One region of the Streptomyces sp. NPDC059355 genome, then DNA from elsewhere that is predicted to be linked to it. Evidence: riboswitches for the same ligand, from Rfam matches in the RefSeq annotation. Region 1 holds a riboswitch; each other region holds the start of a gene.
The links. Region 1 has a riboswitch for cobalamin ahead of ACFXGI_RS11180 (ribonucleoside-diphosphate reductase subunit alpha). Riboswitches for the same ligand answer to the same signal wherever they lie in the genome.

Region 1 (4,491 bases):
ACCGCGACCTGGTAGGCCGACGGGCGGCGCTCGAAGAAGTTCGTCAGCTCCTGCACACCCTGCAGCTCCATGAAGGAGAACGGGTTCTGCGAGCCGTACACCGGCGGGAAGCCGAGGCGGACCAGGCGCTGGTCCGCGACGCACTCCAGGTACTCGCGCATCGACTCGGTGTTCATGCCCGGCAGGCCGTCACCGCACAGGTCGCGGCCGAACTGGAGCTCGGCCTCCACGGCCTCCTTCAGCATGTCCGTGACCTGCTGCTGGAGGGCGTCGTCGAAGAGCTCCGGCTCCTCCTTGCGGACGGTGTCCACGACCTCGAACGCGAAGTTCATGTGCATGGTCTCGTCGCGGAACACCCAGTTGGTGCCGGTGGCGAGGCCGTGCAGCAGACCGCGCGAGCGGAACCAGTACACGTACGCGAAGGCGCCGTAGAAGAACAGCCCCTCGATGCACGCCGCGAAGCAGATCAGGTTCAGCAGGAAGCGGCGGCGGTCGGCCTGCGTCTCCAGCCGGTCCAGCTTCTCGACCTCGTTGATCCACTTGAAGCAGAACTGCGCCTTCTCGCGGATCGACGGGATCTCCTCGACGGCGTCGAAGGCGGCCGCGCGGTCGTCCGGGTTGGGCAGGTAGGTGTCGAGCAGCGTCAGATAGAACTGGACGTGCACGGCCTCCTCGAACAGCTGGCGCGACAGGTAGAGGCGCGCCTCCGGGGAGTTGATGTGCTTGTAGAGCGTCAGCACCAGGTTGTTCGAGACGATCGAGTCACCCGTCGCGAAGAACGCGACCAGACGGCCGATCATGTGCTGCTCGGCCGGCGTCAGCTTCGCCAGGTCGGCGACGTCCGAGTGGAGGTCGACCTCCTCGACGGTCCAGGTGTTCTTGATCGCGTCCCGGTAGCGCTCGTAGAAGTCCGGGTAGCGCATGGGGCGGAGAGTCAGCTCGAAGCCCGGGTCGAGCAGGTTCTTCTTTGCGGTGGAGCTCATTACTGGCAGGCCTCGCAGGACTCGGGGTTCTCAAGGGAGCAGGCCAGCGCTTCCGCGGCCGCGGCCTCGGCGGCGGCGTCGGCCAGGGGGAGCGCTGCGGGGGTGGCCGCCTGGGCGGCGCGGGCGATCTTCGTCGCCGGGCGCGAGCGCAGGTAGTACGTGGTCTTCAGGCCCTGCTTCCAGGCGTACGCGTACATCGAGGACAGCTTCCCGATGGTCGGCGTCTCCAGGAACAGGTTCAGCGACTGCGACTGGTCGAGGTACGGCGTACGGGCCGCCGCCATGTCGATCAGACCGCGCTGCGGGATCTCCCACGCCGTGCGGTACAGCTCGCGCACCTCGGCCGGGATCCAGCCGAAGCCCTGGACGGAGCCGGACGAGTCGCGCAGCGCCTCGCGGGTCTGGGAGTCCCACACGCCGAGCTTCTTCAGCTCCTCCACCAGGTAGCCGTTGACCTGGAGGAACTCACCGCTGAGCGTCTCGCGCTTGAAGAGGTTGGAGACCTGCGGCTCGATGCACTCGTACACGCCGGCGATCGAGGCGATCGTCGCCGTCGGCGCGATGGCCAGCAGCAGCGAGTTGCGCATGCCGGACTCCGCGACGCGGGCGCGCAGCGCGTCCCAGCGCTCGGGCCAGTTCAGCTGGACGTCGTAGTGGTCCGGGTGCAGGACGCCGCGGGCGGTGCGGGTCTGCTCCCAGGCCGGGAGCGGGCCGCTGCGCTCGGCGAGGTCGCAGGAGGCCTCGTACGCGGCCAGCATGATGCGCTCGGAGAGCTTGGTGGACAGCGCCTTCGCCTCGGGGGAGTCGAACGGCAGCTTCAGCTTGAAGAAGACGTCCTGCAGGCCCATCGCGCCCAGGCCCACCGGACGCCAGCGGGCGTTGGAGCGGCCGGCCTGCTCGGTCGGGTAGAAGTTGATGTCCACGACGCGGTCGAGGAAGGTGACGGCCGTACGGACGGTCTCGTCCAGCCGCTCCCAGTCGATCTCACCGGTCTCGGTGAGGACGAACGCGCCCAGGTTGACCGAGCCCAGGTTGCAGACGGCGGTCTCGCCGTCGTCGGTGACCTCGATGATCTCGGTGCACAGGTTCGAGGAGTGGACGACGCTGCCCGGCTCGGCGGTCTGGTTCGCCGTGCGGTTGGAGGCGTCCTTGAAGGTCATCCAGCCCTGGCCGGTCTGCGCGAGGGTGCGCATCATCCGGCCGTACAGGTCGCGGGCGGGCATGGTCTTGCGGGCGAGGCCCGCGGCCTCGGCCTTGTGGTACGCGGCGTCGAACTCGTCGCCCCACAGGTCGACCAGCTCGGGCACGTCGGCCGGGGAGAACAGCGACCAGTCGGCGTCCGCGTTCACGCGGCGCATGAACTCGTCCGGCACCCAGTGCGCCAGGTTCAGGTTGTGCGTACGGCGCTGGTCCTCGCCCGTGTTGTCGCGGAGCTCCAGGAACTCCTCGATGTCCGCGTGCCAGGTCTCCAGGTAGACCGCGGCGGCGCCCTTGCGGCGGCCGCCCTGGTTCACGGCGGCGACGGAGGCGTCGAGGGTCTTCAGGAACGGCACGATGCCGTTGGAGTGGCCGTTCGTACCGCGGATCAGCGAACCGCGGGCGCGGATGCGCGAGTACGAGAGACCGATGCCGCCGGCGTGCTTCGACAGACGCGCGACCTGGTGGTAGCGGTCGTAGATCGAGTCGAGCTCGTCCAGCGGGGAGTCCAGCAGGTAGCAGGAGGACATCTGCGGGTGCCGGGTGCCGGAGTTGAAGAGCGTGGGGGAGGACGGCAGGTAGTCGAGGCGGCTCATCAGCCGGTAGAGCGAGGCCACTTCCTCGACGGCCTGGACACTGTCGTTCTCGGCGAGGCCGCAGGCCACGCGGAGCATGAAGTGCTGCGGGGTCTCGATCACCTGGCGGGTGATCGGGTGGCGCAGCAGGTAGCGGCTGTGCAGGGTGCGCAGACCGAAGAAGCCGAAGCGGTCGTCGGCGCCCTCGGCCAGCGTGTGGTCGACCAGCGCGTCCAGGCGGTTCGCGTGCAGCGCCACGAACTCGGCGGTGCGGTCCGCGATCAGGCCCTCGCGGTGGCCCACCGCTACGCAGGAGGAGAAGGAGGTGGCCCCCTGGCCGGCGGCTTCCTCGGCGACGGCCAGCGTCAGCAGCCGGGCGGCGAGCCGGGAGTACGCCGGGTCCTCGGAGATCAGACCGGCCGCGGCCTCCGTGGCCAGCCCGCGCAGTTCGGCCTCGTCGGCGGCGGCGCTGCGCCCGCGGAGCGCGGCGGCGGCGACCCGGCCCGGGTCGGTGTCGGGGAGGTCGGCCGTCAGCTCGGTGAGGGTACGCAGCAGTGCGGCCCCAGGTCCCCCGGTCTCGATTCCGGTGTCGGACGGGTCGGACTCGGCGCGCGGTGCGGAAGGCGCGATGGTCACGGGGGGAGCTCTCCCTCGCTCGGCTCCGGGACACCTGCGGTGCGGGCGCGAGCGGGCGCGTGCGGGCATGACGGGGCAGCACCGCGCGGCGTCCACCGGCCCAACCGCGAGGCCCGGACGTATCGACACCCGGTTCGGTCGAGCCGGGCGTACTGTCGGCAGGTCATCGGACTTGCGGTGACACCAATGGGTGTACTTCATACCGTTGCGGGACAGTTCCGGATTCGCACCGGATTCCCCTGCGACGACAGCGAGGACGAGCATACATGTGGGGGCCCCTTCATGCGCGACCCCCTAGATGTTGTGTCGGCGTGGCTACAGTTCGAGACCGTACGTGCGCAGAGGGAGGCCGGGGACGGGCTCCCAGTCCCGTTCCGGCGTGCGCACGAAACCGAGCCGTTCGTAGATCCGGTGGGCGCCGGCCATGTCGTCCGTGGTGGACAGCACGAGGCGCCGTACGCCCTCGACGGCCCGGGCGCGGTCCGCGCAGGCCCGCACCAGAGCCTCCCCGGCGCCGCGCCCGCGGCCCTCCCGGGCGACGGCCAGCATCCGGAACTCGGCCTCGTCGGGTCCGGCGATGTCGCACAGCGGGCTCCCGGGCGCGGCGAAGGCCACCCCGCCGAGGAGCCGGCCGTCGCCCGTCGCGGCGACGAGTATCACCCCGTCGGCGGCACGCCCGGCCACGTCGCGCAGCCGAGCGAGGTACGGGTCGTCCTCGCCGAACGTCAGGAACCCGTCCCCGAGGTAGGCCTGCGCGGTGATTTCCCCGAGCGTCCCGTACTCCGCCGCCAGAGCTTCCCTGATCACGATGTCCATGCGGTCGAGTGTGCCGGACGGCTGCCGGTGCCCGGCGCTGTCGTCGGAGACGGCACCGTCGAGGAAGGCGAGCGAGGCATGACCGTGATGCCCGACCGGCCCCACATGACGACCGCAGTGTTCGAGCACCTCGCCCGGATAGCGGCCCGCGAGGAGGAGGGGCTGCGACTGGAATTCATCGGTGGGGTGCTGAGGAGCAAGGCAATGACGGTCGGGGACCACGGGACGGGCGGATCATTCTGTGGTTGACGCGGATCTGCATCCGGCACCACCCGGGCTTCTGG
Region 2 (4,491 bases), on a different contig from region 1:
TCGTCACCAAGGTGCTGCTCCCCGCGGTCGCCGCGCCGATCGTGGCCGGCGTGGCCGCGATGCTGGCCGCCAAGGTCACGTACAAGCTGGGCGGGAACGTCGGCAAGAAGACCTCCGCCAGGGGCTACAAGGCCGGTCAGATCGCCTCGGCCGGTCTCGTCTCCCTGGCGCACGGCACCAACGACGCGCAGAAGACGATGGGCATCATCACCCTGGCGCTGGTCGCCGGCGGCGCGCTCGCGCCCGGCTCCAACCCGCCGGTCTGGGTCATCGTCTCCGCCGGCATGGCGATCGCGTTGGGTACCTCCCTGGGTGGCTGGCGCATCATCCGCACCATGGGCAGCGGCCTGACCGACCTCCAGCCGCAGCAGGGCTTCGCCGCCCAGACCTCGGCCGCGAGCGTCATCCTGGCCTCCTCCACCCTCGGCTTCTCCCTCTCCACCACCCACGCGTGCTCCGGCGCCGTCATGGGTGCGGGCCTGGGCCGCAAGGGCGGTGTGGTCCGCTGGTCCACCGCCACCCGCATGTTCATCGCCTGGGGCCTGACCCTGCCGGCCGCCGCCGTCGTCGCCTCCGGCGCCGAGCTGGTCATGCGCACCGGTGACGTCGGCGTCGCCGCGGTCGCGCTCTTCCTGGTCGCCTCCTGCGCCGCCATCTGGCTCATCTCGCGCCGCCAGGTCGTCGACCACAGCAACGTCAACGAGGTGCAGCCGGCCGCCGCCGAGGCGCCGGGTGTGGTCACCACGGCCATGGCCGCCGTCACCGTCCCGCCGACGATGGCCGCCGAGGCCGCCGCCGGTACGACCGCCGCGGTCACCGACGAGGCCCTGAAGGCCACCATCCCGGCGGCCGCCCCGGCCGCGCCGGCGGCTCCCGCCGCCGCGGTCTGACCCCGAGAACGACAGAGGAATCCGCAGTATGAAGATCGACTGGGCAGCACTCGGCTCCGTCTTCGGGGTCAGCCTCTCCGCCACCGTCGCCCTCGTGGCCCTGTTCACCCTGGGCCTGGTGGGCCTCTCCAAGCACGAGGCCGCCACCGAGCAGGGCGGCACCGCCACCCTCGCCCGCAGCAGTGCGTACGCCTGCTTCGCGCTCGTCGCGGGGGCCGTGGCCTACGGGATCTACCTGATCGTCGCCTGATCCCGGCCGACACGACCCGATCGATTCGGGCACGGCGTACGAAAGCTCCCTCCGGGTTTCCCGGGGGGAGCTTTCGTACGTCTGTGACGTGTGCCGTTCACCTGCCTCGCCGCAGGTCAACGGCGAGTTGACGGGCCTTCGCGGTGCGTGGTGGACTGCCCGAGCCAATACGGCGGCATGGAGAGGAAGTCCGGTGCGAATCCGGCGCGGTCCCGCCACTGTCACCGGGGAGCACGCGGCTCGTGCGCCCCGGGAGCCAGGAACTCCCACCGCCGGACACGTCGAACCAGGGCGCGGACCCTGAGTGAGGACATACCTGCACCATGCGTGCCGACCGCGTCTTCGCGTACGGCGCCACGGCGGGCCTGATCGGCGACCGGATCCTCGGTGATCCGCGCCGCGGGCACCCCGTGGCCGCCTTCGGACGAGCCGCCGCCGCCGTCGAGCGCGCCCTGTGGCGCGACGACCGCGGCAGGGGCGTCGTACACACCCTCCTGTGCGCCGGGGGCGCGGCCGCCGTCGGCGCGCTGGGCGCCCGGGCCGTGCGCTCCCGTCCCGCGGCCGCCCGTGTAGCCCTGACCGCCGCGGCCACCTGGGCCGTCGTCGGCGGCACCTCGCTGGGCCGGGAGGCCCGCGCCATCGGCGGCGCGCTCGCCGCCGGGGACGCCGAGGTGGCCCGCGAGCGGCTGCCACACCTGTGCGGGCGCGATCCGCAGGCCCTGGACGAGCAGCAGATGGCCCGCGCCGTCGTGGAGTCGGTCGCCGAGAACACCTCCGACGCGGTGGTCGGGGCCCTCGTGTGGGGCGCCGCCGCCGGGGTCCCCGGGCTGCTGGCGTTCCGCGCCGTGAACACCCTGGACGCCATGGTCGGCCACAAGTCGCCGCGCCACCTGCGCTACGGGTGGGCCTCGGCCCGGCTCGACGACCTCGCGGGCTGGCCGGGCGCCCGGCTGACCGCGCTGGCCGCCGTACTGGCCGGGCCCGACCGGCGGGGAGCCGTACGGGCCTGGCGCGCGGACGCCGCCGCGCACCCGAGCCCGAACGCCGGCCCCGTGGAGGCCTCCTTCGCCGGGGCGCTCGGCGTGCGGCTGGGGGGCACCCTGGCGTACGGGGGACGGGTCGAGCACCGGGCCGTGCTGAACGGCGGGGCGGGGCGGCCCGTGCAGGTCTCCGACATCGAACGCGCGGTGCGGCTGTCGCGTCAGGTGACGTGGCTGGCACTGGGGGCGTGTGTGGCACTGCGCTGTGCGGTGTCGTACGGCATACGGAAGGGACGCGGATGAGCGGCGGGAAGCTCGGCGGGGGACTCCTCGTCGCCGGCACCACATCGGACGCGGGCAAGAGCGTCGTCACGGCGGGCATCTGCCGCTGGCTGGCCCGGCAGGGCGTGAAGGTGGCGCCCTTCAAGGCGCAGAACATGTCGCTGAACTCCTTCGTGACCCGCGAGGGCGCCGAGATCGGGCGCGCGCAGGCGATGCAGGCGCAGGCGGCGCGCGTGGAGCCGACGGCGCTGATGAACCCGGTGCTGCTCAAGCCCGGCAGCGACCAGAGCAGCCAGGTGGTGCTGCTGGGCAAGCCGGTGGGCGAGATGAGCGCCCGCGGGTTCTTCGGGAGTGTCGGGCCCGCGGCGCAGCCGCAATCGGGCGCGGCGTCCCCCGGGAAGGCGCTGTACGGAGGACGGCGGGAGCAGCTTCTCGGTGTCGTCACGGACTGCCTGGAGCAGCTGCGGGGCACGTATGACGCCGTGATCTGCGAGGGGGCGGGCAGTCCGGCCGAGATCAACCTGCGCCGGACCGACATCGTGAACATGGGCATCGCGCGGGCCGCGCGGTTCCCGGTGGTCGTGGTCGGGGACATCGACCGGGGCGGGGTCTTCGCCTCGTTCTTCGGGACGACGGCGCTGCTGTCGCCGCAGGACCAGTCGCTGATCGCCGGATACATGGTCAACAAGTTCCGCGGCGACGTGTCGCTGCTGGAACCCGGCATGGAGATGCTGCGCTCCCTCACCGGACGGGGGACGTACGGCGTCCTGCCCTTCCGGCACGGGCTGGGCATCGACGAGGAGGACGGGCTCCGGGTCTCCCTGCGGGGCGCGGTCCGCGAGTCGGTGGTGGCCCCGCCGGTCGGCGAGGACGTGCTGCGGGTCGCGGTGTGCGCGGTGCCGCTGATGTCGAACTTCACGGACGTCGACGCGCTGGCGGCGGAGCCGGGCGTGGTGGTGCGGTTCGTGGACCGGGCCGAGGAACTGGCCGACGCGGACCTGGTCGTGGTGCCGGGCACCCGGGGCACGGTCAAGGCCCTGGAGTGGCTGCGCGAGCGCGGCCTCGCGGACGCGCTGCTGCGGCGGGCCGCGGAGGGCCGGCCGGTGCTGGGCATCTGCGGCGGCTTCCAGGTGCTCGGCGAGCACATCGAGGACGAGGTCGAATCGCGGGCCGGCTCGGTGGCCGGGCTGGGGCTGCTGCCGGTGCGGATCCGCTTCGAGCGGGAGAAGACCCTGGAGCGGCCTTCCGGGACCGCGCTCGGCGAGCGCGTCGACGGGTACGAGATCCACCACGGGGTGGCCGAGGTCCTCGGCGGGGAGACGTTCATCTCTGATGACCAAGGACGCAGTCTCGAAGGCTGCCGCGTCGGTTCGGTGTGGGGCACCCACTGGCACGGCTCGCTGGAGTCGGACGGCTTCCGGCGGGCGTTCCTCCGGGAGGTGGCGCTGGCGTCGGGCCGCCGCTTCGTCCCGGCGCCCGACACCTCCTTCGGTGCGCTGCGGGAGGAGCAGCTGGACCTGCTGGGCGATCTGATCGCCGAGCACGCGGACACCGACGCCCTGCTCCGCCTGATCGAGACGGGCGCCCCGGCGGGCCTCCCGTTCCTCCCCCCGGGCGCCCCGTGAAGGCCCCCGCCCCGCGGGCGGCTTCCGCCGCCGGCCCGCGCCCGTCCACCCGTACCCGCACCAAGAGAGGCATCGCATGAGCACGCCCTACCCGTTCACCGCAGTGGTCGGCCAGACCGACCTGCGGCTGGCGCTCCTGCTCAACGCCGTGAGCCCAGCGGTCGGCGGCGTCCTCGTGCGCGGCGAGAAGGGGACCGCCAAGTCCACCGCCGTCCGCGCGCTGTCCGCGCTGCTGCCGCAGGTCGACGTCGTCCCCGGCTGCCGGTTCTCCTGCGCGCCCGGCGCCCCCGACCCCGCCTGCCCCGACGGCCCCCACGAGCCGGGCCCCGGGACCGCCCGGCCCGCGCGCATGGTCGAGCTGCCCGTCGGCGCCTCGGAGGACCGCCTCGTCGGCGCCCTCGACATCGAACGGGCCCTCGCCGAAGGCGTGAAGGCCTTCGAGCCCGGCCTGCTCGCCGACGCGC
Region 3 (4,491 bases), on a different contig from region 1:
GCGTGGGCCCGCAGGAGGGACGTCACCGCCGGGGACCAGGCCTGGCGCAGACCTGCCGTGGTCAGGAGCTGCGGATCCGAGAGGAGGGTCTGCGCCGGGCCGGTGCGGATGCCCGACGGGGTCAGCACCGCCGCGTCGTCGGCCCAGCGGACCGCCAGGTCCACGTCGTGCGTGGCCATCACCACCGTGGTGCCGGCCGCCCGCAGCCCCGCCAGAACGTCCAGCAGGCGCTCCTGTCCGTCCGGGTCCAGGCCCGCCGTCGGCTCGTCCAGGATCAGCACCCGCGGAGCCATCGCCACGGCCCCCGCGATCGCCGCGCGCTTGCGCTGGCCGTACGAGAGCAGGTGCGTCGGGCGGTCCCGCAGCGCCGTGATGTCCAGCGCGGCGAGCGCCGAATCCACCCGGGCGCGCACCTCGGCCGCCGCCAGTCCCAGGTTCAGCGGGCCGAAGGACACGTCCTGCTCCACCGAGGCCGCGAACAGCTGGTCGTCCGGGTCCTGGACCACCAGCTGCACGGCCGTGCGCAGCCGGGTCAGACCCGCCCGGTCGTACGAGACCGCCGCGCCGTCGAGGCGCAGCGCGCCCGTGCCGGGCCGCAGGCCCCCGCTCAGCAGCCGCATCAGCGTGGTCTTCCCGCTGCCGTTGCGGCCCAGCAGGACCAGCGCCCGGCCCTCGGCGATGGCGAAGTCCACGCCGGACAGGACCGCGGGGCCGTCCTCGTACGCGTATCCGGCGCCGGCCAGTTCCACCAACGGGTTCACAGGTACAGCCCCTTCAGGGTGAGAGTCAGGGTGATCAGGGCCGCCAGCAGGGCCCCGGACGCCGCCAGGAACCGCCAGGACAGGGCCGCCTCCGGTACGAGGACCCGCAGCGCGCCGTCGTAGCCGCGCCCGGCCAACCCCTCCTGGAGCCGCGCCGCGCGGTCGAAGGCCCGTACGAAGGAGGTCGCGGCGAGCCCGGCCAGCGAACGCCACGCCGCGGCCCGCCCGGAGGTGCCCAGGCGGGCCGCCTGGGCACGCCGGACCCGGGCCGTGGAGTCCAGCAGCAGGAAGCCGATGCGGTACATGACCAGGGCCACGTCCACCACCGGCGCCGGGACCCCGGCCCGGACCAGCCGGGGCAGGACGTCCGAGACGGGTGTGGTGAAGGCGAACAGCAGCACGCCGAGGGAGGCCGCCGAGGTCCGCAGGAGCAGCTCCGCGGCGTGCCGGGGGCCGTCGGGTGCGAGCGAGACGAACCCGGCCGGGCCGCCGACGGCGACCAGGAGCGGCAGCGCGCCGGTGAAGCAGAAGCCCAGCGGGATCCGGAAGGCCCGCCACAGCTGCCGCCCGGCCACGCCGGCCGGGCCGAGCAGCACGGCGAGGGTGGCGGCGGCGACCAGCGGCCCGCCGGGCCAGGGCGGCAGGCACACGGCGGTGACCGTCAGCCCGAGCCCCAGCAGGGCCTTCTCCAGCGGATGCCGGCGCCGCCACCGGCTGCCGTGCGCCGCCACGTCGATCGGCAGCACCGCCTACGACTCCGCGGCGGCCGTGTCGGACGCCCCGGCGGTATCCGGAGCACCCGCGGCGGCGGCGAGCGCGGCGCCCTGGCGGCGGCCCTGGCGGACGCCGAAGTAGTACGCGAGCACGCCCGCGCCCAGGGCCGCCTGGAGGGCGAACAGGGCCGACTCCACCTCCCCGGAGGGGGGTTCGTACAGCGGCGAGAACCAGGGCTCGTAGTCCGGCCTCAGCTCGGTGATGGCCGTCTCCGCCTGCGCGTCGGCGCCCGTGAAGGGCTCCTCCTTGCCCTCGCCCATCCCGAGCGCGATCGGCAGTACGGCCAGCGCCGCCACCAGGAGCAGCAGCAGGCCGTTGATCTTCGTGTTCCGGCTCATGCCCATCAGAGCGCCGCCTTCCGCTCGCTCTGCCCGCTGCGCCCGCTCAGCTTCGCCACGCCCAGCCGGACCAGGTCCGACTTGCTCGACTGCATCAGCAGCCGCATCACGAGCACCGTCAGCAGCCCCTCGCTCACCGCGAGCGGGATCTGGGTCACGGCGAAGATGCCCCCGAACTTCGCGAGCGCGCCGGGGAATCCGGTACCCGGGTCCGGGAAGGCCAGCGCCAGCTGCACGGAGGTCACGCAGTAGGTGACCAGGTCGGCGAAGAAGGCGCCGAAGAAGACGGTCGCCATCAGCGGGACGCCGAAGCGCTTCAGCAGCAGGTAGACCCCGTACCCCGCCCACGGTCCGGCGATCGCCATCGAGAAGACGTTCGCGCCGAGGGTGGTCAGACCGCCGTGCGCCAGCAGCAGCGCCTGGAAGAGCAGGGTGATCGTGCCGAGCACCGCCATGACCGGCGGCCGGAACAGGATCGCCCCGAGTCCGGTCCCCGTGGGGTGCGAGCAACTGCCCGTCACGGACGGGATCTTCAGCGCGGACAGGACGAAGGTGAATGCTCCGGACGCCCCGAGCAGCAGCGTGCTCTCCGGGTTCGCCTTCACCTCACGGGTGAGGGCGCGGACACCGTGGACGACGAACGGAGCGGACGCGGCGCCCCAGGCGACCGCGTGCAACGGGGGCAGGAACCCCTCGGCTATGTGCATGTGTGGGGAGACCTCTCCAGCACCTCGTGGATGGACGACGCGCCCCGGCCGGTCTCCTGGCTCACGGGTGCTGATGCCCTGGCTCCGCCTTCCCGGGCGGTGCGGAACCTCCCGCGCCGCCCAGTGGCTTCCCGATGGGGGCACCTCCCGGACGGAGTCTGGGGGAGAGTGGAGCCGGACTTCCCGTTCACAGTGGCGAGGGCCGCACCGGTTTCCCACCGGTTTCCCGAACACCAAGGCTCACTGACCCTAGTCGGACGGACGGACCTGCACCAACCCCGGTCCGGACGCCCGGACGCCCGAACGGCTGCCGTCCGCTGGCGGCCCCGGCCGCCGCCGCGCAGGCTGGCGGCGTGCCCGCCGACTTCGACTACTCCGACCTGACCGCCGTCTACGTCAACTGCACCCTCAAGCGCTCGCCCGAGACCAGCAACACCGAGGGCCTGATCGACCGGAGCCGCGCCGTCATGGCGGCGGCCGGCGCCCGGACCTCGCTCATCCGCGCCGTCGACCACGACATCGCCACCGGTGTCTGGCCCGACATGACCGAGCACGGCTGGGAAAGCGACCAGTGGCCCGTCCTCTACAGCCAGATCATGGACGCCGACATCCTCGTGCTGTGCGGCCCGATCTGGCTCGGCGACAACAGCTCCGTGATGAAGCAGGTCATCGAGCGGCTCTACGCCTGCTCCTCGATCCTGAACGAGCGGGGCCAGTACGCCTATTACGGCCGCGTCGGCGGCGCGCTCGTCACCGGCAACGAGGACGGCGTGAAGCACTGCGCGATGAACGTCCTCTACAGCCTCCAGCACCTCGGCTACGCGATCCCGCCGCAGGCCGACGCCGGCTGGATCGGCGAGGCCGGGCCCGGGCCCTCGTACCTCGACCCCGGTTCGGGCGGACCCGAAAACGACTTCACCAACCGCAACACCACCTTCATGTCCTGGAACCTCATGCACCTGGCCGCCCTGCTCAAGCGCGGGGGCGGCATCCCGGCGCACGGCAACCAGCGCTCGGAGTGGGACGCCGGCTGCCGCTTCGACTTCCCGAACCCCGACTACCGCTAGGTCGTGTCGTCAAAGTCCCGTCTGGCCGGCGGGTGCCCGGCGGCACCCGCCCGCCCTCCGCCCTCATCGGCACACGTTGCGGTGCGCGACGTCCAGCACGAAGCGCTCGGGCCCGTGCAGCTTGAAGGAGCTGAAGGAGGGCCTGCCCTCGAAGGCGGCGCCGAAGGTCACGTAACCCTCGAAGTCGCCGGTCAGGGCGAGCCCCTTCAGCTGCGGCAGATGGATCTTGACCAGCTTCGGCCCGCGGTACGTGCTGTCGCCCGCGCGGTCGTGCGCCGCGGCGGGATGCAGCCGGATCTGAAGGAAGTGCTTCCCGGCCAGCGGGACGGGTGCGCCGGACCCGTCGTGGACCAGCCGCGGGACGCGGGTGACGGTGGCCTGGGGCACGTATCCCCGCAGGTCGATGACGATGCGGTCGTACGTGCAGTGCCCGCCCCAGCGGGCGTTCACGACGAGCGGCGTGGGCCGGACGGCGGCCGAGGCCGGCGCGGCGAGGGTGATCCCGGCGGTGAGCAGCGCACCTGTGGCGAGGGCCACGAGCTGCCGGCGGCGGAGATGGTTCATGACGTCCCCCTGATTCTTCAGAGGCGGGGACCGGTGTCACTGCTGAGGACACTCCCCGGCAGGCTCATGGTTGCACCCAGACCGCATCAAACCAAAAGAAATAATCCCAAATTGGACCCTATCGGGGCAGGAGGGTGCTCAGCTCGGCGTCGAGGTCGTAGTGCCGCCGTTCCTCGCCCCGCGGCACCAGAGTGACCAGCCGCCGGCACAGCACCCGTACGTCCTTCGCCCGGGCGGACACGACGCAGCTCTGCGCGCCGTTGGTGAAGGCGAGGAAGAC

Region 2: it holds a riboswitch for cobalamin, as region 1 does, so the genes downstream of both, ACFXGI_RS13390 (cobalamin biosynthesis protein) here and ACFXGI_RS11180 (ribonucleoside-diphosphate reductase subunit alpha) in region 1, are expected to answer to the same signal.
Region 3: it holds a riboswitch for cobalamin, as region 1 does, so the genes downstream of both, ACFXGI_RS19250 (energy-coupling factor ABC transporter permease) here and ACFXGI_RS11180 (ribonucleoside-diphosphate reductase subunit alpha) in region 1, are expected to answer to the same signal.

What each region holds. Positions count from the first base shown of each region.
Region 1 covers NZ_JBHYXN010000009.1:31,531-36,021, reverse strand. Annotated here, with positions in the region: gene ACFXGI_RS11185 (ribonucleotide-diphosphate reductase subunit beta) at 1-983, opposite strand, end outside; gene ACFXGI_RS11180 (ribonucleoside-diphosphate reductase subunit alpha) at 983-3,391, opposite strand; cobalamin riboswitch at 3,531-3,672, opposite strand; gene ACFXGI_RS11175 (GNAT family N-acetyltransferase) at 3,707-4,207, opposite strand; partial or broken gene ACFXGI_RS11170 (Uma2 family endonuclease) at 4,286-4,491, shown strand, end outside.
Region 2 covers NZ_JBHYXN010000011.1:54,174-58,664, forward strand. Annotated here, with positions in the region: gene ACFXGI_RS13380 (anion permease) at 1-890, shown strand, start outside; gene ACFXGI_RS13385 (hypothetical protein) at 919-1,140, shown strand; cobalamin riboswitch at 1,275-1,426, shown strand; gene ACFXGI_RS13390 (cobalamin biosynthesis protein) at 1,464-2,423, shown strand; gene ACFXGI_RS13395 (cobyric acid synthase) at 2,420-4,027, shown strand; gene ACFXGI_RS13400 (putative cobaltochelatase) at 4,104-4,491, shown strand, end outside.
Region 3 covers NZ_JBHYXN010000018.1:144,555-149,045, forward strand. Annotated here, with positions in the region: gene ACFXGI_RS19235 (ATP-binding cassette domain-containing protein) at 1-761, opposite strand, end outside; gene cbiQ (cobalt ECF transporter T component CbiQ) at 758-1,507, opposite strand; gene ACFXGI_RS19245 (energy-coupling factor ABC transporter substrate-binding protein) at 1,511-1,873, opposite strand; gene ACFXGI_RS19250 (energy-coupling factor ABC transporter permease) at 1,879-2,580, opposite strand; cobalamin riboswitch at 2,609-2,833, opposite strand; gene ACFXGI_RS19255 (flavodoxin family protein) at 2,934-3,647, shown strand; gene ACFXGI_RS19260 (hypothetical protein) at 3,711-4,211, opposite strand; gene ACFXGI_RS19265 (SsgA family sporulation/cell division regulator) at 4,330-4,491, opposite strand, start outside.